Linked DNA regions of Pontimicrobium sp. SW4. The protein of the gene in region 2 interacts with the protein of the main gene of each other region in a pairwise test. Links are inferred from orthologs where the notes say so. Each region holds a gene or a part of one and is shown on either strand. Other genes may lie near its edges.

The links.
Region 1: the proteins of sucC (region 2) and sucD interact in binary tests that used the Escherichia coli proteins (3 or more experiments, as listed by UniProt). The link is inferred for Pontimicrobium sp. SW4 from one-to-one orthologs.

What each region holds. Positions count from the first base shown.
Region 1 is NZ_CP157199.1:1,341,781-1,354,638, forward strand. What follows is about bases 6,027-8,872. They hold sucD (succinate--CoA ligase subunit alpha), read left to right. Parts: upstream 6,027-6,936; coding sequence 6,937-7,809; downstream 7,810-8,872. Other genes in these bases: ABGB03_RS06480 (UDP-3-O-(3-hydroxymyristoyl)glucosamine N-acyltransferase), read left to right, coding at 6,027-6,825; fabG (3-oxoacyl-[acyl-carrier-protein] reductase), read left to right, coding at 7,927-8,673; ABGB03_RS06495 (hypothetical protein), read left to right, coding at 8,688-8,872. In the rest of the region: ABGB03_RS06450 (bifunctional response regulator/alkaline phosphatase family protein), read right to left, coding at 1-600; ABGB03_RS06455 (HD domain-containing protein), read left to right, coding at 637-1,866; lpxD (UDP-3-O-(3-hydroxymyristoyl)glucosamine N-acyltransferase), read left to right, coding at 2,006-3,034; ABGB03_RS06465 (bifunctional UDP-3-O-[3-hydroxymyristoyl] N-acetylglucosamine deacetylase/3-hydroxyacyl-ACP dehydratase), read left to right, coding at 3,021-4,427; lpxA (acyl-ACP--UDP-N-acetylglucosamine O-acyltransferase), read left to right, coding at 4,430-5,215; efp (elongation factor P), read left to right, coding at 5,311-5,877; more of ABGB03_RS06480, read left to right, coding at 5,890-6,026; more of ABGB03_RS06495, read left to right, coding at 8,873-9,233; ABGB03_RS06500 (VWA domain-containing protein), read left to right, coding at 9,234-11,264; ABGB03_RS06505 (prohibitin family protein), read left to right, coding at 11,286-12,101; hisG (ATP phosphoribosyltransferase), read left to right, coding at 12,348-12,858. UniProt on the Escherichia coli protein: Succinyl-CoA synthetase functions in the citric acid cycle (TCA), coupling the hydrolysis of succinyl-CoA to the synthesis of either ATP or GTP and thus represents the only step of substrate-level phosphorylation in the TCA.
Region 2 is NZ_CP157199.1:724,403-737,188, reverse strand. The notes cover bases 4,317-7,090. They hold sucC (ADP-forming succinate--CoA ligase subunit beta), read right to left. Parts: upstream 6,412-7,090; coding sequence 5,221-6,411; downstream 4,317-5,220. Other genes in these bases: lysA (diaminopimelate decarboxylase), read left to right, coding at 6,620-7,090; ABGB03_RS03430 (hypothetical protein), read right to left, coding at 4,663-5,007; ABGB03_RS03435 (TerB family tellurite resistance protein), read right to left, coding at 4,317-4,353. Also shown: ABGB03_RS03445 (choice-of-anchor L domain-containing protein), read left to right, coding at 1-1,905; excinuclease ABC subunit UvrB, read left to right, coding at 1,929-3,932; more of ABGB03_RS03435, read right to left, coding at 3,952-4,316; more of lysA, read left to right, coding at 7,091-7,852; ABGB03_RS03415 (carboxypeptidase-like regulatory domain-containing protein), read right to left, coding at 7,898-11,668; ABGB03_RS03410 (peptidylprolyl isomerase), read left to right, coding at 11,839-12,432; ABGB03_RS03405 (PDZ domain-containing protein), read left to right, coding at 12,444-12,786. UniProt on the Escherichia coli protein: Succinyl-CoA synthetase functions in the citric acid cycle (TCA), coupling the hydrolysis of succinyl-CoA to the synthesis of either ATP or GTP and thus represents the only step of substrate-level phosphorylation in the TCA.

The DNA.
Region 1 (12,858 bases), 620 kb from region 2 along the record:
GTTTTTATAATTTTTATCGATAAATTTTCCAAACTGTGCGTTGGCTTCACTTTTTTGTGATTCCAATATTTCAAACATTGCAGGGTCATCAATATTTTCTAGCTCCATTTCCCAATAAATAAGCTTTTGGTATAATGCAGACCATTCTTCAAACGTATTTACCATAGATAAATCCATAGCAATTTTTCTAAACTCCTGTTGGTAGCTAGATGTTGTTTTTTCTGAAACTAAACGTGTGTGATCTAAATTCTTCTTTAAGCTAAGAAGTATTTGGTTTGGATTAACTGGTTTAATTAAATAATCGGCAATCTTACTTCCAATAGCTTCTTCCATGATGTATTCTTCTTCACTCTTAGTAATCATGACTACCGGAATATTAGCTCGTTTCTCTTTAATTTCTGCAAGTGTTTCTAAACCTGTAAGTCCAGGCATGTTTTCATCTAGAAAAACGATATCGAAATTCTTGTCTTCAATAATTTCGATAGCTTCTGTACCACTTTGACAAGTAGTGACATTGTAGTTTTTCTTTTCTAAGAATAATATGTGTGGCTTAAGTAAATCTATTTCATCATCAACCCAAAGGATGTTTATGTTGCTCATATAATTATATTTGTATAACTTTTAATTAAAACAAGTTTGAACACAAAGAACAAACTCAAGATATTTAACGACCCAATTTACGGATTTATTACTATTCCCAACTCTTTAATTTTCGATCTTATTGAGCATAAATATTTTCAGCGCTTACGCCGAATTACTCAAATGGGATTATCGTATTTGGTTTATCCAGGGGCACACCACACACGTTTTCATCATGCGTTAGGAAGTATGCATTTAATGCAGAAGGCCATTAGAATACTTAGGTTTAAGGGAGTTACAATTTCTAATGATGAAGAAAACGCTTTATTAATTGCTATTCTTTTGCATGATATTGGTCATGGTCCATTTAGTCATGCTATGGAGCATAGTATTGTTAATGGGATTTCGCATGAGGAAATTTCGGTGCTTTTTATGGAAAAATTGAATAAAGAATTTAACGGAAGTTTAACGCTTGCCATAAAAATATTCAAAGGCGAACACTCAAGAAAGTTCTTATACCAGCTAGTTTCTAGTCAATTAGATATGGATAGAGCCGATTATTTAAAACGAGATAGTTTTTATACTGGAGTAGCGGAAGGTAACGTAAACAGTGAACGGTTAATTACTATGTTAAATGTTGTAGATGATAATTTAGTAGTTGAAGAAAAAGGTATTTATAGCATTGAAAAATTCTTGACAGCAAGACGATTAATGTATTGGCAAGTGTATTTGCATAAAACTGGATTGGTTGCCGAACAATTATTGATTAGGGTTTTAAAACGAGCAAATGAGCTAACTAAGACTGGTGTAAATTTATCTGCAAGTAAAGCATTATTGTATTTTTTGAATAATGATATTAATAAAAACTCTTTTACTATTGAAAGCCTAGAAGTATTCTCTAAATTAGATGACTATGATATTATTTCTGCATTAAAAGAATGGCAAGCACACGAAGATTTTGTACTTAGCAACTTATGTGAAATGATTATTAATAGAGAATTATTGAAAATAAAAATAAAGAATAAAAGGATTAAAGAAGAAAACTTGAATAAGCATATAGACAGTCTTAAAAAAACTTATAATATAAGTTCTGTTGAAGCCGAATATTTTGTGTTTAAAGGTGAAATATCAAATCAGGCGTATCAACGGGATTCTCAGCAAATAAGCATCCTCTATAAATCAGGTAAAGTGGTTGAAGTTGCTAAGGCATCAGATTATTTAAACTTAAAAGCTTTAGCCAAACCAGTAACAAAGTATTATATATGTTATCCAAAGAGTAAACTTTAGGACATTTTTTATACTTTTGCGACAATGAAATGAGCATTTACAAAATGAATGTTCAGAATTTTTAATGCGATAACGAAGTGATTGTACACGTTTTCAATTTTTAAATTTTTTCATTTTAATTAATTGAAAATTATAACGCGTGAAATTTACCGCATCACAAATAGCAGGCATATTAGAAGGTGAAATTGTTGGAAACCCTGATATAGAAGTTTCTAAGCTTGCAAAAATTGAAGAAGGTTCTGCTGGGGCTTTAACCTTTTTGGCAAACCCAAAATACACCCAGTTTATTTATGACACTAAAGCCTCTGTAACGATTGTAAACAAAGACTTTGAGCCTGAAACCAAAATCACTACAACCTTGATTAAGGTAGAAGATGCTTATAAAGCGTTTTCAAAATTGCTAGAATATTACAATCAGGTAAAAATGAATAAGTTTGGGATAGAACAACCTAGTTTTATCTCAGATTCAGCAAAATATGGAGATGCTATTTATGTAGGAGCTTTTTCATATATAGGTGATAACGTTGTAATTGGAGATAATGTTAAAATTTTTCCTGGATGCTATGTTGGAGACAATGTTACAATTGGTGATAATGTTATTTTGTTTGCTGGAGCCAAGGTTTACTCTGAAACAGTTATTGGTAATCACTGTGTAATTAATTCAGGAGCAATTATCGGAGCAGATGGATTTGGTTTTACACCAAACGAAAAAGGAGAGTATAGTAAAGTGCCCCAAACAGGAAATGTAATATTGGAAGATTATGTAGATATTGGAGCCGCTACAACTATAGATAGAGCCACTTTGGGATCTACAGTTATTAGAAAAGGAGTGAAGCTAGATAACCAAATACAAATAGCGCATAATGTAGAAATAGGTGAAAATACTGTAATAGCTGCGCAAACTGGTATTGCTGGATCAACAAAAATTGGTAAAAATTGCCAAATTGGTGGTCAAGTTGGTATCGTTGGACATATTACTATTGGTAATAATGTAAAAGTTCAGGCGCAATCTGGAATTGGAAGAAATGTTAAAGATAACGAAGTCTTGCAAGGTTCTCCTGCACTTACTTATGGCGACTATAACAAATCTTATGTGCACTTTAAGAATTTACCAAAAATTGTAAAAGGAATAAACGATTTAGAAAAAAAAATAAATGACAGTAATTAGTACAGAAATTAAGCAAAAAACTATAGCTAAAGAAGTTTCGCTTACTGGAGTTGGTCTACATACTGGAAAAAATGTGACGTTAACTTTTAAACCAGCCGAAGCTAACGAAGGCTATACATTTAAGCGAATTGATTTAGAAGGTAGTCCAGTAATTAAAGCCGATGCAACTTATGTAACAAATACGCAAAGAGGTACTTGCTTAGAAAAAAATGGAGTAACCATTCAAACTTGTGAGCATGTATTAGCTGCATTGGTTGGTTTGCAAATTGATAATGTAATTATTGAACTTAATGCTTCAGAGCCTCCAATAATGGATGGTTCATCTAAATTTTTTGTTGAAGCTCTTGAAACTGCAGGAGCAGTTGAGCAAGATGCTTATATTGAAGAATATGTTGTAAAAGAAGTCATCTCATATATAGATGAAGAATCTGGTAGTGAAATAACTGTGATTCCAGCACCTACTTATCAAGTAACTACAATGGTGGATTTTGGAACTAAAGTTCTTGGAACTCAAAATGCGACATTGCAGAATATTTCTAACTTCAAAAAAGATATTTCCGATTCTAGAACATTTAGTTTTTTACATGAAATAGAAATGTTATTAGAACATGGACTGATAAAAGGAGGAGACTTGAATAATGCGATTGTATATGTTGATAAAGAATTATCGACAGATACTATGGAGCGTTTAAAAGAAGCCTTTGGGAAAGACAATATTTCAGTGAAACCCAATGGAATACTTGACAATTTAACATTGCATCATCCTAATGAAGCTGCGAGGCATAAACTATTAGATGTTATTGGTGATTTAGCTTTAATTGGTACTAGAATACGAGGTAAGGTAATAGCTAACAAGCCAGGGCACTTTGTAAATACGCAGTTTGCAAAGAAAATGTCAAAAATTATTAAGATTGAAAAAAGGAATAATGTTCCTGATATTGATCTTAATCAAGAACCACTAATGGATGTTAATCAAATAATGAATATGTTGCCACACAGGCAGCCATTTTTATTACTTGATAAAGTATTCGAATTATCAAAATCTCATGTCATAGGCACAAAAAATGTTACTATGAATGAAGGGTTCTTTGCTGGACATTTTCCTGGAGCACCTGTAATGCCTGGAGTATTGATAGTTGAAGCTATGGCGCAAACAGGAGGCATTCTTGTATTAAGTACAGTACCAGACCCTGAGAATTACTTGACATTTTTCATGAAAATGGATAATGTCAAGTTTAAACAAAAAGTTGTCCCTGGAGATACGCTTATTTTTAAATGCTCGTTGATAACACCAATTAGAAGAGGAATTTGCCACATGCAAGGATATGCTTATGCAAACGGAAAACTTTGCGCTGAAGCTGAATTAATGGCTCAAATCACTAAAGTTAAATAATTATGAATCAACCACTTGCATACGTGCATCCTGGAGCAAAAATAGCAAAAAATGTTGTTATTGAACCCTTTACTACTATTCATAATAATGTTGTGATTGGAGAAGGGACTTGGATTGGGTCTAATGTAACTATTATGGAAGGTGCTCGAATTGGGAAAAACTGCAGTATTTTTCCAGGAGCAGTAATTTCTGCAGTCCCTCAAGATTTAAAATATGACGACGAAGATACTACTGTAGAGATTGGAGATAATGTAACCATTAGAGAGTGTGTTACAATAAATAGAGGTACTACAGATAAAATGAAAACAGTTATTGGTAATAATTGCCTTATAATGGCATATTGCCACATCGCTCATGATTGTATTGTTGGTAATAATTGTATTTTTTCAAATAACAGTACTTTAGCAGGCCATATCACTGTTGGTGATTATGTAGTTTTAGCAGGAATGACAGCTGTTCATCAGTTTTGCTCCATAGGTAATCACGCTTTTGTAACTGGGGGATCTTTGGTTAGAAAAGATGTTCCACCATTTGTTAAGGCAGCTAGAGAGCCTTTATCTTATGTAGGAATTAATTCAGTTGGATTACGTCGTCGTGGTTTTTCTGCTGATAAGATTAGAGAAATTCAAAATATATACCGCATATTATATCAACAAAGTTATAATAACACCCAAGCTTCAGAAATTATTGAAGCAGAAATGGAAGCAACTCCTGAACGTGATGAAATTCTACAATTTATAAAGAACTCACATCGTGGAATTATGAAAGGATATTTTAAATCAAATTAATTTTAAAAAAATAATAGAAAAATATAGTTTCAATTGTTGAGATAAACGTAAAAGTTTAGTAAAACGATTAAACGATTAAACAATTCAACAATATTATGGCAAGTACTTCAGATATTAGAAACGGATTATGTATTAAATACAATCACGATATATATAAAATTATAGAATTTTTACACGTTAAACCTGGGAAAGGACCTGCGTTTGTTAGAACAAAACTTAAAAGTGTTACTACTGGAAAGGTTTTAGACAATACGTTTTCTGCTGGTCATAAAATAGATGATGTAAGAGTCGAGACACATAAATTTCAATTTTTGTATCATGATGGTGAATTTTATCACTTTATGAACGAGGCAGATTACACCCAAATTAGATTGTTGGAAGCTGCTTTAGATCGTCCAGAGCTTATGAAAGAAGGTGAAGTAGTAACTATTCTCATTAACACTGAAGACAACATGCCACTATCTGTAGAAATGCCTGCAAGTGTGATATTAGAAGTAACCGCGACTGAACCTGGTATTAAAGGAAATACAGCAACAAACGCTACTAAACCTGCTACAGTTGAAACAGGAGCAACTGTTAATGTACCTTTATTTATTAATGAAGGAGATAAAATTAAGATAGAAACAGATAAAGGGACTTATAAAGAACGTATTAAGGAGTAAGTTCTTATCCAGATGAAATTCCCAAAGAAATATAACCTTAAAGAAATTGCTGCAATTATTGGCACTAAATATGTTGGTGCAGATGATTTTCCAGTTTTAGGTATGAACGAAATTCATGTCGTCACACCTGGAGACATTGTATTTGTAGATCATCCCAAATATTATGATAAGGCGCTACAGTCGGCAGCAACTATTGTATTAATCAATAAAGATGTACCATGTCCAGAAGGAAAAGCTCTTTTAATATCTGATGATCCTTTTAGAGACTTTAACAAATTAACGCAACATTTCAAACCGTTTCAATCATCCAATAGTTCTATTGCAAAAAGTGCAAGTGTAGGTGAGAATACAATTATTCAACCAAATTGCTTTATTGGTAACAATGTAGTTATTGGTAAAAATTGTATTATACATTCTAATGTTAGTATTTACGATGATATAATTATTGGAAACAATGTAACTATTCATTCAGGAACAGTTTTAGGAGCCAATGCCTTTTATTACAAAAACAGACCCGATGGTTATGATAGGTTATTGTCTGGAGGAAGTATTATTATTGAAGATTTTGTTGATATTGGAGCAGCTTGTACTATAGATCGAGGCGTAACTGCCGATACAAGGATAGGGAAGGGTTCTAAACTTGATAATCAAATACAAATTGGACATGACACAGTTATTGGTAAAAAATGCTTAATAGCTTCTCAAACAGGCATTGCTGGTTGTGTTATTGTAGAAGATAATGTGACTATTTGGGGTCAAGTTGGAGTGAAAAGTGGAATTGTTATAGCAAAAGGAACTGTTTTATATGCGCAATCTGGATTAGGACATTCTACAGATGAGAATAAGAAATATTTTGGTTCTCCAGCATCTGAAGCTAGGGAGAAATTTAAAGAAATGGCTTATATTAGAAAGATCCCTGAGATTCTCGAAAAACTTAAAAATAAGTAAGTTTTATTTGATTTTAATTTTGTTAAAATTAAAGCCCAAAAGGCTTTAAAATATAGATTCAAAAAATTACTTTTGCCACGTCTTATATTAAATTAATAAACAAAAGCACAAATGAGCGTATTAGTAAATAAAGATTCAAAAATTATTGTTCAAGGATTTACAGGAAGTGAAGGAACTTTTCACGCTTCGCAAATGATTGAATATGGAACAAATGTTGTTGGAGGTGTTACACCTGGAAAAGGTGGTCAAACCCATTTGGACAAGCCTGTATTTAATACTGTAGAGGAAGCTGTAAAAGAAGTTCAAGCCGATACAACAATTATTTTTGTTCCTCCAGCTTTTGCAGCCGATGCCATTATGGAAGCTGCAGATGCAGGTATTAAAGTTATTATTACGATTACTGAAGGAATTCCAGTTGCTGACATGATAAAAGCATCTGATTATATAAAGAATAGAGATTGTCGCTTAGTTGGCCCTAATTGTCCAGGAGTTATTACTCCAGAAGAAGCAAAAGTAGGAATTATGCCTGGGTTTGTTTTCAAAAAAGGAAATGTAGGTATAGTTTCTAAATCTGGAACTTTGACTTATGAAGCTGCAGACCAAGTTGTAAAACAAGGTTTAGGTATTACAACAGCTATAGGTATTGGTGGAGACCCTATTATTGGAACAACTACTAAAGAAGCTGTTGAGATGTTAATTAACGACCCAGAAACTGAATGTGTGGTTATGATAGGGGAAATAGGAGGACAATTAGAAGGTGACGCTGCGCAATGGTATAAAGAAAGCGGTAGTAAAAAGCCTGTTGTTGGTTTTATTGCTGGAGAAACTGCACCTGTAGGACGTACAATGGGTCATGCTGGAGCAATAGTAGGAGGAAGTGATGATACAGCGCAAGCTAAAAAACGCATTATGAGAGACTGTGGAATACATGTGGTTGATTCTCCTGCTGAAATAGGTAAAAAAGTAGCCGAAGTAATGGCTTAAACGTTATATAAGAGCTTTATTGTTCTGTTAAAAACCTCACAAGATTTTGTGAGGTTTTTTTATTTCATGCAACTTGTAATTACTATATTTGAATAACTATAAACCATTAATTATACCATGAAATTATTAGAAGGTAAAACAGCAATTATTACTGGAGCAAGTAGAGGAATAGGGAGAGGAATTGCACAAGTATTTGCAGAACAAGGTGCTAATGTAGCATTTACATATAGTTCATCAGTTGAAGCTGCACACGAATTAGAAAAGGAATTAAATGCATTAGGAGTAAAGGCTAAAGGATATAAAAGTAATGCAGCTAGTTTTAATGAATCTCAAGAATTGGCTGATGAAGTTCTTAAAGAATTTGGAAGCATTGATATTTTGGTTAATAACGCAGGAATTACCAAAGACAATTTACTAATGAGAATGGGTGAGGAAGATTTTGATAAAGTAATAGAAGTCAACCTAAAATCTGTATTCAATATGACGAAAGCGGTACAGCGTACCATGCTAAAACAGCGTAAAGGATCAATCATAAATATGAGTTCTGTAGTTGGTGTAAAAGGTAATGCAGGTCAAACTAATTATGCTGCTTCCAAAGCTGGAATTATTGGATTCTCTAAGTCAGTCGCATTAGAATTAGGCTCTAGAAACATTAGAAGTAATGTGATAGCTCCTGGATTTATAGAAACCGAAATGACAGCTAAATTAGACGAAGAAACCGTCAACGGTTGGCGTGCAGCAATTCCTTTAAAGCGTGGAGGAACTCCTGAAGATATTGCTAATGCTTGTGTGTTTTTAGCGAGTGATTTATCAGCTTATGTCACAGGGCAAACACTAAATGTTGATGGAGGAATGCTTACTTAATTTATTGTAGAACCATGAAAGATCTTTTATACACTATTGCTCTATTTTTTGCAGTATCTATAACCATTAGTGCCCAAAGTGATTGGTTAGATTTTAAATCAGTTGAATTTGCTTTTATTGCTAAGTTTCCCGATGAACCAAAAAAAACAGTTCAGGAAGTTCCAACAGCAATTGGAAATATAGATATGCATATGTTTATGTATCAACCAACAGATAATGATGATAATATTATCTATAGTGTTATTAAATCGGATTATCCTAAAGAACAATTTACAGATGCTGATGACGAATATAACAATGATGTACTAGATGGTGCTGTAAATGGAGCAGTAACGAATGTTAATGGTCAACTCATATTTGACAACAAGATTAATTTAAATAACTACCCTGGTAGAAATGTTAAAATTGAAATTGATACTGCATTTATTTATATAAACACCTATTTAGTAGAAAACATTATGTATATAACTCAAGTGATCTGCTTGAAAAATAATGATGAAAATAAAGATATAAAACGTTTTATGGAATCTTTTGATATTATAAAAGTAAAGAATGATTAATTGTCTGGAAGCACAATAATATATATAATCTTAGCTGGTATTGCAGCGCTTTTATTAGCGCTGTTTCAGTATATATATAAATCTAAAAAGCGAAAATTAAATCCTGTATTTTCATTTTTAAGGTTTATTACAATTTTTAGCATATTACTGCTAATAATTAACCCAAAGTTTGAGAAAGTTATATTATTTAATGAAAAGCCTAATTTAGTTATTGTTGTTGATGATTCCGAATCTGTTAAACATTTAGAACAAGATAAAAATGTAAATGATTTGCTAACTTTAATTAAGAGTAACAAAGAGTTAAATGACAAGTTTAATCTTGATGTCTATAGTTTTGGTTCAGAATTTCAAAAATTAGATTCATTAAGCTTTAATCAATCACAAACAAATTATACCTCTGTATTTAGTAATTTACAGCAAATCTATAAGCAGTCTAATTCGCCAACAGTATTAATTACAGATGGGAATCAAACGCTAGGTAGGGATTTTGAGTTTTCTTCAAAGCAGTATAAACAACCTATATTTCCTATAATCTTAGGTGATACTATAACATATTCCGATTTAAAGATTCAACAACTCAACGTTAATAAATACGCATATTTAAAAAATAAATTTCCAGTTGAAGTTATCGCTGTTTACAATGGGAATACTCCAGTAAGCTCTACATTTACTATCAAAAAAGGCAACACAACAGTATATTCAACTAATTTACAGTTTTCAAAAGCAAATAATTCACAAACATTAGACATTACTTTACCCTCTAACATGGTTGGTATTAATAGCTATGTAGCATCTTTATCTCCGTTGTCTACCGAAAAGAACATTGTAAATAATTATAAACCTTTTGCACTGGAAGTTATCGACCAAAAAACAAATGTAGCTATTGTCACTACTATATCTCATCCTGATATTGGAGGTTTAAAAAAAGCCATTGAAAGTAACGAGCAACGTAGTGTTTCTATAGTCTCTCCATCAGATTATGCAAATAATAAGGATGATTACCAAATGGTCATTCTATATCAACCTAATAGTAAGTTTCAATCAGTTTTTGAATCGTTGGATGCTGATGGAAAGAATAGATTTATCATTACTGGAATAAATACCGATTGGGTCTTTTTAAATAGTATTCAGAATGTTTTCCAACAAAAAATAACAGCTCAAGAGGAAAGTTTTCAAGCCATTTATAATGATAATTTTAATACTTTTTTACCTGGAGATTTGGTTTTTGATAATTTACCGCCATTAGAATCTGAATTTGGAAATGTTGAATTTAATATTCCTGTTGAAACATTATTATTCAAGAGTATAAATAGCAATATGATTGAAGAACCTCTAATGGCAACTTACGAAAATGTTGGTCAAAGAGGGGTGCTACTTTTTGGTGAAGGTATTTGGAGATGGCGTTCACAGAGTTATTTAGATAATAATTCTTTTAATCAGTTTGATGATTTTATTGGAAAAATAGTACAATATGTAGCTTCTAATAAACAACGAAATAGACTTAATGTTAACTACGAATCGTTTTATAACGGTAGTGATAACATTAAAATCACAGCACAATTTTTTAATAAAAATTACGAGTTTGATGCTGCTGCATCCTTAGAAATGGTAATTAAAAATATAGAAACCGATATTGCAACGGTCATTCCATTTACCTTGCAGCAAAACAATTATGAGGTAAACCTAGACAATTTTCCTCCAGGCGATTACGATTTTACAGTAAGAGCTAATAGAGGTGAAGTAGCTTTTTCTGGACGTACTAGAATATTGGATTACAATGTTGAAAAGCAATTTCTAAACGCTAATGTTTCTAAGCTTGAGCGCATTGCAAATAACAGTAATGGAACTAGCTATTTTATTGTAGACACTTCTTTGTTGATAGATAATTTAACAAACGATTCAAGATTTGTAACCATCCAAAAAAGCAATAAAAATGTTGTACCTTTGATAGACTTTAAATACCTCTTAGGACTTATTGTTTTAAGTCTAGGTATAGAGTGGTTTTTAAGGAAATATAACGGACTTATTTAATAATATTAACAATAAAATAAAATGGAAAAATTACCAAAGATTGGTTTGCCAATCATTATCGGACTTATTGTCCTTATCATCTTTCTTGCAAAATCAGCTGTAACTATAGATTCTGGTGAAGCTGGAGTCTTGTTTAAGACCTTTGGAGAAGGTGTTGTTGTAGATGAGCCACCAATGGGCGAAGGATTTCATATTGTAGCACCTTGGAATAAAGTATTTGTTTATGAAGTTCGTCAACAAGAACTATTTGAAAAAATGAAAGTGCTTTCTTCAAACGGATTAGAAATACAAATTGATGCCTCAGCGTGGTATGAACCTGTTTACAATGACTTAGGAAATTTGCATCAATCTCTTGGCCAAGGTTATTTACAACGAGTTATACAGCCAGCAATTCGTAGTGCTGCACGTAGTGTTGTTGGTCGTTATACTCCAGAACAACTATATTCTAGCAAGCGTGATGCAATTCAAGATGAAATTTATGAAGAAACTAAGAAAATTCTTGAAAAACAATATGTTCAATTAAATGAAGTATTAGTTAGAGACGTGACTTTACCAAATACGATTAAAGATGCCATCGAGCGTAAATTAAAGCAAGAACAAGAATCTTTAGAGTATGAATTTAGATTAGTTACTGCTGCAAAAGAAGCTGAGAAAGTAATTATTGAAGCTCAAGGTAAGGCAGATGCAAACCGAATTTTAAGTGCATCATTAACTGATAAAATCCTTCAAGACAAAGGTATTGAAGCTACTATTAAGTTAGCAGAATCACCAAATAGTAAGGTAATTGTTATTGGCTCTGGAGATAGTGGAATGCCAATAATTTTAGGGAATAATTAAGCCTAATTTAAATTTTACAATGATAAACTTGGAATTCTAATTTTTTATTCTGAATCTTTGTAAAGATAAAAAAACAAAATGAATTTTATTCAATTACATCATCATCATTTTCATATCTCCACTCAAGCGAGCTGAAAATGCATTGAATAAAACCAAGATATTTTTAAAACCGTTTGAGTAAATCAAGCGGTTTTTGTTTTATTACACTTTCCTAAAAGATTTACTCAAACACATAGAAAACAAAAAATGAGTAAATTAAAAATTGCAGTACAAAAATCAGGAAGACTTAACGAAGACTCTATGAGGCTTCTAAAGGATATAGGAATATCTATTGATAATGGTAAAGATCAATTAAAAGCTTCGGCACAAAATTTCCCTTTGGAAGTCTTTTATTTGCGCAATGGTGATATACCTCAGTATTTAAGAGATGGTGTAGTAGATGTAGCGATAATTGGTGAAAACGTACTAATCGAAAAAGGGAATGACATTGAGTATGTAGAAAAACTTGGGTTTTCAAAATGCCGTGTAAGTGTTGCTATTCCTAAGAGTGCAAATTATAAGGGCATTCAGGATTTAGGAGGAAAACAAATAGCAACCTCATATCCAAATACAGTAAATCAATTTTTAAAAAAGAATAGTATTAATGCTGGATTACACATCATTAATGGATCTGTTGAAATAGCACCAAGTATTGGTCTTGCAGATGCTATTGTAGACATTGTATCGAGTGGAAGTACGCTATTTAAAAATAATTTAA
Region 2 (12,786 bases):
AGTCCACAAACTATTTATATAAGAGTTGAAAATATTACAGACCAAAGTTGCTATGGAACATCGTCATTTATAATTGAAGTTGGTTCGGTACCATTATTTAATCCTCCAACAAACTTTATTGTGTGTGATGATATTACTAACGATGGCTTAGAAGTCTTTGATCTAAATGAAAAAACATTAGAAATATCTCAAGGGAGCCCTGAAACTTTAAGCATTACTTATTATACATCACTTACTGATGCTGAAAATATGCAAAATGACATTGGTGATAATTATACAAATGTTTCTAATCCGCAACAAATTTATGCAAGAATAGAAAATGGTACATATTGCCATGCTATTGCAGAATTTGGATTAAACGTAATTCAAGTACCAACAGTTAATCTACCATCAGCTCTTAGCAATTGTGACACAGATTATGATGGTATTTCTACATTTGACCTTACTGTGGCTGAATTTGAAATTTTAGACCTTAGAAATAATGGAATTATCATTACTTATTTTGAATCATTAGAAACCTTAGAATCGAATACAAACACGATTTCTAATCCTGAAACTTATAACAACATAGCAAATCCTCAAACAGTATTCGTAAAAGTTGAAAACACACTATCTGGTTGTTACGTTTCTATTCCTTTAGAGCTGGAAGTTAACTTACCTCCAAATATTAACACAATACCTACCATTGATATTTGCGATAATGACACAGATATTTATGATTTAAATGAAGCCACACAAATCCTATTTTCTAATACAAGTAATACGCTAATAACGTATCATTTTAGTCTAGCTGATGCTCAAAATAATCAAAATGATATTGGAAGCACATATAATTATACATCTTCAAATGAAACACTTTATGTAAGAGCTGAAAACACTATTACTACCTGTGTTGCCATATCATCTTTCGAGTTGGTAGTATATCAAAATCCAATAGCAAATACTCCTCCTAATTTAGAGTCTTGTGATGATGATTACGATTTTACACTATTTTTTGATTTATCACAACAAACATCATCCGTTTTAGGAGTGCAAAACCCAGTAAATTTTACTGTAACATATCATGAAACTAGTAATAATGCTCAAAATGGAGAATACGCAATTTCAAATCTTAACTATGAAGCAGTTGATGGTCAAGAAATATTTATTCGATTAGAAAACAATACAACAGGTTGTTTTGACACAGCCTCATTTTTTACAAATGTTCAAAGAAAGCCTGTAGTCAATATTCCTCAGCAAACCATTTGTTTAGATAATTTCCCATTAACAGTTATGGCTGGAGAGCTTGTAGCAGGAGACACGTATTTATGGTCAACTGGAGAAACTACCTCAGAAATTGATATTCATCAAATTGGTCAATATTGGGTAACCGTAACAACACCAAATGGCTGTACAACATCTACAATATTTGACGTTATAGAATCTGAACAAGCAACCATTGAAGTGACTGAAACTGTAGATTTTAGTGATCCAAATAATATAACCATAACCATTAGTGGTATTGGAAATTATATGTATGTATTAGACGGTGGGGAACCACAAGAGTCTAATGTATTTGAAAACGTATCGCTTGGCAGCCATACTGTTACAATTATCGATTTAAATGGTTGTGCTTCCATTTCAAGAGAAGTAGTAGTAATTGATACGCCAAAATTTATGACGCCTAATGGTGATGGCTATTTTGATACATGGCATATTTCTGGTATAGAACACCTATCAGGAACTACCATTAGCATTTTTGATAGGTATGGTAAGCAAATGACGTTTTTAACCTCCGAAACCGAAGGTTGGGATGGCACTTATAATGGTTTAAATATGCCTGCAAGCGATTATTGGTTTGTGGCTAATGTCAAACAAAATGGTGCCGAATTTCAAGTAAAAGGACATTTTGCTTTACGTCGATAATATTTATTGCGTAATTTTGCTGAATGCACTTTAAAATTGAATCAGAATTTAGTCCAACTGGTGATCAGCCTCAGGCTATAGAACAACTTTCTAACGGTATTAATTCTAATGAAAAGTACCAAACATTACTTGGTGTAACTGGTTCTGGTAAAACGTTTACAGTTGCTAATGTAATAGAAAAAGTTCAACGCCCAACGCTTGTACTAGCTCATAATAAAACCTTAGCTGCTCAATTATATTCTGAATTCAAACAATTCTTCCCAGATAATGCTGTAGAATATTTTGTGTCGTATTACGATTATTATCAACCTGAAGCCTACATTCCTGTCTCAGGTGTATACATAGAAAAGGATCTTTCTATTAATGAAGAAATAGAAAAAATGCGTTTAAGTACTACCTCTTCATTGCTTTCAGGAAGACGAGATGTGTTAGTTGTTGCATCTGTATCTTGTTTGTATGGTATTGGGAATCCTGTAGAGTTTCAAAAAAATGTAATTACGATAGAACGTGATCAGGTTATTTCGCGAACCAAATTACTACATCAATTAGTTCAAAGTTTATATTCTAGAACTGAGGCAGATTTTAACCATGGGAATTTTAGAATTAAAGGAGATACTGTAGATATTTTTCCGAGTTATGCTGATGATGCTTTTCGAATTCACTTTTTTGGAGATGAGATAGAAGATATTGAAGCTTTTAATATCCAAACAAACGAAATCATAGAAAAATACGATAGACTTACTATCTATCCAGCAAATATGTTTGTAACCTCACCTGATGTATTGCAAAACGCGATAAAAGATATTCAAGACGATTTAGTAAAACAACACGACTACTTTAAAGAGATTGGAAAGCATCTAGAAGCCAAACGTTTAAAAGAACGAACCGAATTTGACCTAGAAATGATTCGTGAGTTGGGTTATTGTTCTGGTATCGAAAATTACTCACGCTATTTAGATGGTAGACAAGCAGGTTCAAGACCTTTCTGTTTATTGGATTATTTTCCTGATGATTTTTTAATGGTTATTGATGAAAGTCACGTAACTATTTCACAAGTTCATGCTATGTATGGAGGAGACAGAAGCCGAAAAGAGAACTTAGTAGAATATGGTTTTAGGTTACCAGCAGCTATGGATAATCGGCCTTTAAAGTTTGAAGAATTTGAAGCGCTACAAAATCAAGTAATTTACGTGAGTGCTACGCCTGCGGATTATGAATTGCAAAAAACAGATGGCATATATGTTGAGCAGGTCATACGACCAACTGGTTTATTAGATCCAATTATAGAAGTGAGACCAAGCTTAAATCAGATTGATGATTTAATAGAAGAGATACAGCAACGTGTTGAAAAAGATGAGCGTACTTTAGTCACAACACTTACCAAACGAATGGCCGAAGAATTAACTAAATATTTAGCTAGAATACAAATTCGAGTACGTTATATACATAGTGATGTAGACACTTTAGAACGTGTTGAGATTATGCAAGATTTACGTAAAGGGTTATTTGATGTACTTGTTGGAGTTAATTTATTACGTGAAGGACTAGATTTACCTGAAGTTTCTTTAGTTGCTATCTTAGATGCCGATAAAGAGGGATTCTTACGTTCGGCAAGATCCTTAACTCAAACAGTTGGTAGAGCTGCAAGACACCTTAATGGAAGAGCTATTATGTATGCTGATAAAGTCACCAAAAGTATGCAGAAAACTATGGACGAGACAAATTATCGTAGAGAAAAACAAATTGCCTACAATACTGCAAATGATATCACACCAAAAGCTTTAAACAAAAGCTTAAATAATGTATTAACTAAAAACTCTGTGAGTTCTTACTACTATGAACTGGAAGCCCAAAAAGCAGCAGAACCCGAAAGTGAATACTTAACAAAACCTGAACTAGAAAAAAAGATTCGTGAAAAACGCAAACTTATGGAGCAGGCAGCAAAAGAATTAGACTTTATGCTTGCTGCAAAAGTGAGGGATGAAATTAAGGCTTATCAAACCAAGCTGAATCAATTAAAAGTATAGTTTTTCTATAAAGTATTGTTTAATTATACTGTGTTTTAAAAATGTCTATTAAAAAATCTGGAGGAATAATTTTATGCGGAAAACTTTCCATTAAATCTAAAACCCTATTAATGGCTTCATGACCTAATCCCATTCTTAACCCAAAATTGTGAAGTCTTATGAGATCTTTCTCTGCAACTTCAGCATCTAAATTCATTAACAATACCAATCTATGAAACTGAACAATGCGTTCACTATGAGACTTTAAATGAATATGTGTGACAGGGTTATCTAATAGGTAATCAAAATCTTCTTGGGTAATCTCTAATTGTTTAGCAACTCCCAGTAAAAAATTATATTCTATTTCTTTTAAGCTATTATCAATTCTTGCGAATGCAATCATTTCTGAGAGCAAACTTAACTTTTCAACACGATTTATCATGGCTGAGTGAGAATTAATTATTGATTATATAAAATTAGGTATAATTACCCTTTTATAATCGTAGATATAATGTATCTCATCGAAAAAAAGACGTCTTTTCATCGTCTTTTTTATGACTTAGAATATATTTTAATTGTATCTTATTGATTTACAATAAATTAAAATAAATTAATTAATATACTAAATTAATCTATTGTTCGTTTTGCTTTTCATTTTTTAACCATAATACTAATCTTTCTAAACAGTATTAAACGTAAAAAAACTCCTAAGCAACACTTAGGAGTTTTCAAGACTAATCAATGAAGCTTCTTATTCTTCTGCAGTTAACCTAACTGGTACAATAAATTTATCTTTTAAAGTTTCATAAGACCCAGATACTTTTCTATAATTTAATCTACTCTTAATGTAATTTTTCATTTTCTCATCGTTAGAATCTACAGATAAAACAACTAGTTCGTTGTTTTTATTTATTGTAAGCGTAACGTTTGCTGTCATCTCATGATCTACATCAAAACTTGGATTTTTGAGAAATCTCTCAATTTTCAATGTAATTTTTGAAGTTTCAACCGAAGGTTTTTCTGGACTAGTACTTGCCATAAGTACACTGCTAAACGTTATCGTTACGGCTAACAGTAATGCTTTTAATTGTTTCATAATTGTTCGTTTTAAATTGATTAAATAAAATTGATTGATGTCTTATAGACTATACTTTAAACACAATTGTTACAGAGTTATTTACTAATTAACTTATGTTTAACGATAATTAATACTTAATTAACATATTGCGTTTTAATACAAAACAAAATTATGCAACAAAAAAGAGTAGTGTATTACACTACTCTTAATAAATATATATGTATATGTTAACTAAGCTAAAACCGCTTGAACTTTATCGGCAGCTTCTTGAAATTCAACAGCACTTTGCACATCTAAACCAGAACTATCAATAAGTTCTTTCGCAATATCAGCATTAGTACCTTGAAGCCTTACAATAATTGGCACCTCTATATTACCCATGTTTGTATAAGCATCAATAACACCTTGAGCAACACGATCACAACGCACAATTCCACCAAAAATATTAATGAGTATTGCTTTTACTGCTGGGTCTTTTAATATTATTCTAAACGCAGCCTCTACTCTAGCAGCGTCAGCAGTACCACCAACATCTAAGAAATTAGCTGGCTCACCACCTGCTTGTTTAATTAAATCCATTGTTGCCATTGCTAAACCTGCACCATTTACCATACAACCAACATTTCCATCTAAATCAACATAATTTAAGCCTAAAGCTCCAGCTTCAACTTCAATTGGATTTTCTTCACGTAAGTCACGCAATTCAGCCAAGTCTTTATGTCTAAATAATGCATTATCATCTAAAGATACTTTAGCATCAACTGCCATAATTTTGTCATCACTTGTTTTTAGAACTGGATTGATTTCAAATAATGAAGAATCAGATTCTACATACGCTTTATATAAAGACGTCACAAATTTTGTCATGTCTTTAAATGCTGCTCCAGATAAGCCTAAATTAAAAGCTACTTTACGTGCTTGAAATGGTAAAATACCAGTAGCAGGATCAATTTCTTCAGTAAAAATTAAATGTGGTGTTTCTTCAGCAACCGTTTCAATATCCATACCTCCTTCAGTAGAATACATAATCATATTACGCCCTGTACCTCTATTTAAAAGTACAGACATATAATACTCTTCTGGCTCAGAATCTCCAGGATAGTAAACATCTTCAGCTACTAAAACCTGATGAACACGCTTTCCTTCAGCAGAAGTTTGCGGTGTTATCAAATCCATTCCTATAATTTGACTAGCTATTGCTTTAACTTCATCAAGATTTTTGGCTAATTTCACACCTCCACCTTTTCCACGACCACCTGCGTGAACTTGTGCCTTTATAACATGCCATCCAGTTCCAGTATCTTCGGTTAATTTCTTAGCTGCTAAAACTGCTTCATCAGCATTTTGTGCAACAATACCACGTTGAATACGTACTCCAAAACTGCTTAATAATTCTTTTCCTTGATATTCGTGTAAATTCATAACTTGCTTAATGATTTAAGATGCGCAAATGTAAATAATAGCTATTAATTAGACTAATATTTTAATTAGTAATGGCAACTTTATTAATAACTCATTTTTAGAATTGTTATATAATTAACAAATAGTTTAATTGTTACTATTTTTTAATTGTTCTAGTAATAATTAGAAAGTAATAAAATATATTTGAAGCATAAATAAACACAATACCATGAAAAAAGAGCAACTACTTAACATAGCTAAGGAGTTTGGAAGTCCCATTTACGTGTATGATGCACATAAAATAGAATCGCAATATAAACGATTAATCTCAGCGTTTAGTAATGTTAAAAATTTGAAGATTAATTATGCTGCTAAAGCATTATCCAATATTTCGGTTTTAAAATTTCTAAAAAACTTAGGCTCTGGTTTAGATACTGTATCTATACAAGAAGTACAATTAGGGTTGGTTGCTGGTTTCAAAGCGCAAAACATCATTTTTACACCAAATGGTGTTTCATTAGAAGAAATTGAAGAAGTTGCTAAACTAGGTGTACAAATTAATATTGACAATCTCTCAATACTAGAACAATTTGGAAGTAAACATCCAGATATTCCAGTGTGCATTAGAATTAATCCGCATGTGATGGCTGGTGGAAACACAAACATTTCTGTTGGACATATTGACTCTAAATTTGGAATTTCTATTCATCAAATTCCGCATATTATAAGAATTGTAGAAAATACCAAAATGCATATTAATGGTATTCATATGCATACTGGAAGTGACATTTTAGATATTGATGTGTTTTTATATGCAAGTGAAATACTGTTTGAAACTGCGAAAAATTTTAAAAGTCTTGAATTTATTGATTTTGGCTCTGGATTTAAAGTCCCTTATAAAAAAGGTGACATAGAAACAAATATTGAAGAGTTTGGAAAAAAATTAACCTCTCGTTTTAATGAGTTTTGTAAAAGCTATGGTAAAGAATTAACACTTGCTTTTGAGCCTGGAAAATTCTTAGTAAGTGAAGCAGGTTTCTTTTTAGCAAAAGTGAATGTCGTTAAACAAACAACCTCTACTGTTTTTGCACAAGTAGATTCTGGATTTAATCATTTAATTAGACCAATGCTATATGGTTCTCAACATGAAATAACTAATATTTCTAATCCACAAGGTAGAGAACGTTTTTACTCTGTTGTTGGTTATATATGTGAGACAGATACATTTGCAAATAACAGACGTATAAACGAAATTAACGAAGGCGATATTTTAGCTTTTAAAAATGCTGGTGCCTATTGTTTTACTATGGCTAGTAATTATAACTCTAGGTTTAGACCAGCTGAAGTTTTATGGTACAATAATAAAGCACATTTAATAAGAAAACGTGAAACATTTGATGATTTATTAGCGAATCAAATTACGGTTGATTTGAGTGAAAAAAAATCAACAATCAAAAAATAAACAAATTGCCAATTTGTTTCAATAGCGTTAGATTAAAATCTAACACTATTGTTTTTTAAACGTATTTAAATAAACTCCTGGAATTCCATATTGTGACAATACTTGAATATCTACTTCAATAGCTTTAGCACTATCTGAATTATAGAAAATAATAGTAACATTACCATTTTTATCTGTTTTTACTGAAGGATTCCAATAAAGTGTTGTTCTATTATCTGGATTTTTATGCGATTCTAATTCTACATTGTATTTAGGCGAATAAAATTCTTTAAGTTTAGAATACCCTTGAATAGTATGTTTAGACGAAAATACTTTATCAACCTTAGGTCTTCCGGTTTTTGTATACACAATAATAACACCATATCTTCCAACTGGTCCATAAATAGCTGTTTGAGAGCCACGTTTTAAAATTTCAATTCTTTCTACATTTGAAAAATCAAGGTTTTGAACCATTAGTGGCACATTATTAGTCTTGGGTTTGTCATAATAAAGTCTTTTCGTTTTAGAGTCTTCTACTTCGTCTCTTTCTAGCCGACCAAATCTAGGGTCTATCTCACCATCTAACCTCATACCATCTACAATCCACAATGGTCCATATTGATTCCCTCTAAAATTAACCCAGTTGAAAGATAAATCGACAGAAACCCCCGGAATATTACCTAAGTGATATAGTATATTACCAGCCGTTTTATCTTCATTTATTATTGTATGATCTGGTTTCACCCCATATAATGACTCTGAATATTTAGTAAGCTCGCTAACTGATTTTTTTTTAGCAGTAACTAATACTTCATCTAGTTTCTCAACATCTTCATACATAAAAAAAGTAGACGCTTTTTTGTTGTAGTTATCTAAAACATCACCTTGCATATCTTTATATTTACTCTTAAAGTTTGGTTTTGGTAAATTATGATTATCATTATTATCTATTAAGACAACTTTAGTTTGTATAGGGTCACCGTCAGATTGGTAAGCGTTAAACGTCAATTCAACATCTCCAGCATTAGTAACATTTTGGATTTTAAAATTACCTTCTTCATCTGTTTTTGTAACATATAAATCCATTAACTGACTAGATTTAGATTTGGCAATCATTTTCAACTCTCTATTCATCAAAGGAACATCCTCCATATTGGTAGCATTGCCTGAAACTGAATAACCCTTCTTGAATAGAAACTCTTTAGGTGAGCTAAAAGTTATATTATCCATTTCGTGCCAGTTAAATTTGCGCCATCCATGAGTTGACATAACTAAATCGAGCTTAGCTCTCGTAGATCTCTTACTATCACTAAAAAAATACCCTGGGTTTTCAATATGTCCTTTCAAATTAGATTCTAATAAAAAGTATGTTAAAATATTTGTGTCAAATTTGTTTTTATATACTTTGTCTACATCAGTAATAGCAATTGAAAAATTTGTAGATAATGGTGTACCGTAAACATCTTTCACATTTACTTTTAATTCAATTTTCTCTCTTTTTTCAAAGCTAGAATTTTCTAGTTTTGTTTCTATTATTAGTTCTTCCTTATTATTAACAAAAACTGGACGCTCAGACCATGGTCGCATTTGTTCATCAAAAAGTGTAAGGGTCATCACACCACTTGGAAGCTTGTTTTTTGGAATTTCAAAATCAAGTAAAGACTGAGCATTAAAAACAAATTTGCCTTGATAATACTTCTCATTATTTATAGTTCCAATAATGTAGAATGGCTTTGATCTAAGTGTATTACTTGCTTGAACTTTTACCTTAATATTATTGGTATCTAGGTTATCAATTAACATTGAATATCCTTCATTTTGTGCTTCTGGAAGTTTATATATAGAACCATTATCTAATATGGCCGTATAGGTTTCATTAGGCTGAGGATTTAAAGTAAAAAATCCCATTCCTTGATATAAAGTATTTATAGGTACAACGGTTTCTCCTTTAGAATTTTTTATAATGCCTTTAACTTCCCTTGAATACCCATCACTGCCTATTGCCTTAAATGATATTTTTCCATTTAACCCATTCACTGCTTGGCCACCTTCTGGGAAAAATTGCAAATCAATTTTATCATCAGTATTTAATGGTCTTCTAGTAGTTTTTTTGGCATTTAAAAGTTGAATTGTTTTTGTAAAAAAGAACGCATTATCAAAATTTCGCATCCAATTGGTATAAGCTCTTAATTGGTAAGTTCCTTCAGGCAACTCAACAGGGATAATAATATTTCCTTCTCCTTGACCTTCAATTAACTTATGATTTTTTGATTCAACAATGACATTGTGTTCATCTATTAAATCTACTTGTATTTGCATACTTCCAGTTGAAAAATGATGATACGCACCTAATACAGCATAAGCATTGTACCAAATCATTTCTCCTGGAAAATAGACGTCTTTATCTGTATGAAGAAATACCTTCTCTACTGGATTATTATTATTATAATTTCTAAGTTGAGAATCCAAACTCTCAATAAATACATCACCTACCAAATTACTTTGCATAAATGCAATTTGCTCTTTAGTATTAAGAAATATAGATTCAAACGCATTATCTTTTTCAAAAGAGGCAATAACCTCATCTTCAACTGGAGTTCGCTTTACTATTGGGTTATCTTTCCAAAACTTCTCATTATAACCTATTTTATTTAGTGTTTCCCAATCACTTTTTGAATCCTTGAAACTTTTTCTAAACCGTCTTGGGCTATCAGTATCATAGTGTTCAAAATACGTCAAATTTGAAGTTGACGAAACATGAGTTACAAGGCTATCCCCCTTATAATAATCAAAAGAGTGATCTACTTTTATATAATCAATTAACAAATCATCTTTTGAGCTCTTTTTAAAAGCCATTTCGTAAGATAATGTGTAGTTTTTTGTATAAGTTCTTTTTTCTCTGAATTTTATAAAATCTAACCGATCATTCATTACAGTACCACTAATTTTTAATACTTCATATGTCTTGGTATTTATGTAAGCTTCCCCTTCAAAAGCTGGTGTTTTCACTTCTGGCAAGGGCTTAAATTCCAACACGGCTATATCTTCATCTCCGGAGGATAACATATCCACAATTTTTACATCATAATACTCTTTAACTTCATAACTTAATGGAAAAATGATATCATCAGTATCTGGCTGTATCGCCTTTAGAATACGAGAGAGAAGCGTAAAATTGCTATTATTAATTTTTTCTCGTTTTAAGGCATATCTACCTTCTAAAATTTCCCAATCGTTTATACCATCAACAGTATATTCTGTATCATAAATAATCTCTGAAAACTCTGTGTATTCGTCACCGTTTTTTGATTTTTGTCTATAAAACGCTTGACCATAATTGCTTTTATCTGTTAATTTTCTCGTCTTCGAAAATGCTTCTAAAGCTAATTCATAAGGGTAATTACTTTTTCTATTTGCTGAAAGAACAACTTCATTCAAGCTATTTACCAAAGGTGTTAATTGAATGGTTAGATTACTTGTGTTTGTGACTTCCACTACTTTCTCTTCATAGTTTAAATGAGAAAAAACGATGGTAACAGGTAACGAATCTACCTCTAAAACAAATTCTCCCAGTTCGTTACTTGAAGTTCCTATTTGGAAACCTTCCACTCCAATATTACAATATGCTATGGCTTTGTTGGTTTTTGCATCAGTAACACTACCTATAATTTGCTCTCTAATCTGAGCAATTAAATCATATTTATTAACAGTTTTAATTGGCACAGAACTTAAATCATTTTTACTCTCTTGAAACAAATTGTTTGCTCCAACACTATTTCCAAAGAAAAAAAATGCAAGAAAGAAAACGCTGGCTTTTAAATAAAAAAACGTTTGCAAATTTTTTTTAATCAAACTAAAAAAACTACTACTCATAATTACACTAATTGTTAACTCTTAAAAATAAGGAAAAATGCTAACAATTTGTGTTTCAATTTAAGCGACTTTACTTTGTATAAGAATTTCATAAAAAATCTCAAGCTTTTTTTATCTTTATAGAAATCAAAAACATGAAAAATAGCCAACCAAAACTCTTTAAAATAGTATTTATACTTTTTTTGGTTTCATTCTATGCCAACTCACAAAATAACATTCAATGTAAAATAGAAACATCTTTAGGTGATATAATAGTAGAACTCTATCCTGAAAAAGCTCCAATTACAGTCTCTAATTTCATGAAGTATGTTGACAATAATCTTTATGAAAATTCTACATTTTTCAGAGTCTGTACACCAGAAAATGAAGCAAAAAGAGATATTAAAATTCAAGTCATTCAAGGAGGTTTTATTGACAACTCTAAATCTTTCGATCCAATAGTTTTAGAAACTACTAACGACACAAAACTTCTTCACAAAAACGGAACCATATCTATGGCAAGATCTAGTGCAAATACAGCAACGAGTAGCTTTTTTATTTGCATCAACGATCAACCAGAATTAGATTTTGCTGGTAAACGCCATAGCGATGACTTAGGGTTTGCAGCTTTTGGCAAAGTAACAAAAGGTATGGATATCGTTTTAAAAATTCAATCTGGCGACAATAAGAATCAACAGCTACTAAACCCAATTGAAATCAAAAATATTTATAGAATCACAAAAAATTAAATAACAAAATCATGAAACACATAATCAAGGTCTTTATTCTTCTATTTAGCATATCAGCTTTTACTCAAAGCACTAGGCTTTTGCGTCAACCAGATATTAATGATTCGCAAATTACATTCTGTTACGGAAGCGATATTTGGATAGCAAATATCAATGGGACAAACGTAAAAAGATTAACTAGTACAGCTGCTGTAGAACAGAATCCATATTTTTCACCTGATGGAAAATGGGTAGCCTTTACTTCAAATCGTTTTGGGTCTAATGCTGTTTATGTTGTTTCCGTTGAAGGTGGAGATGCTACTCGACTCACTTGGCATCCAAGTGGTGCTCAAGTTCGTGGTTGGACAAATGATG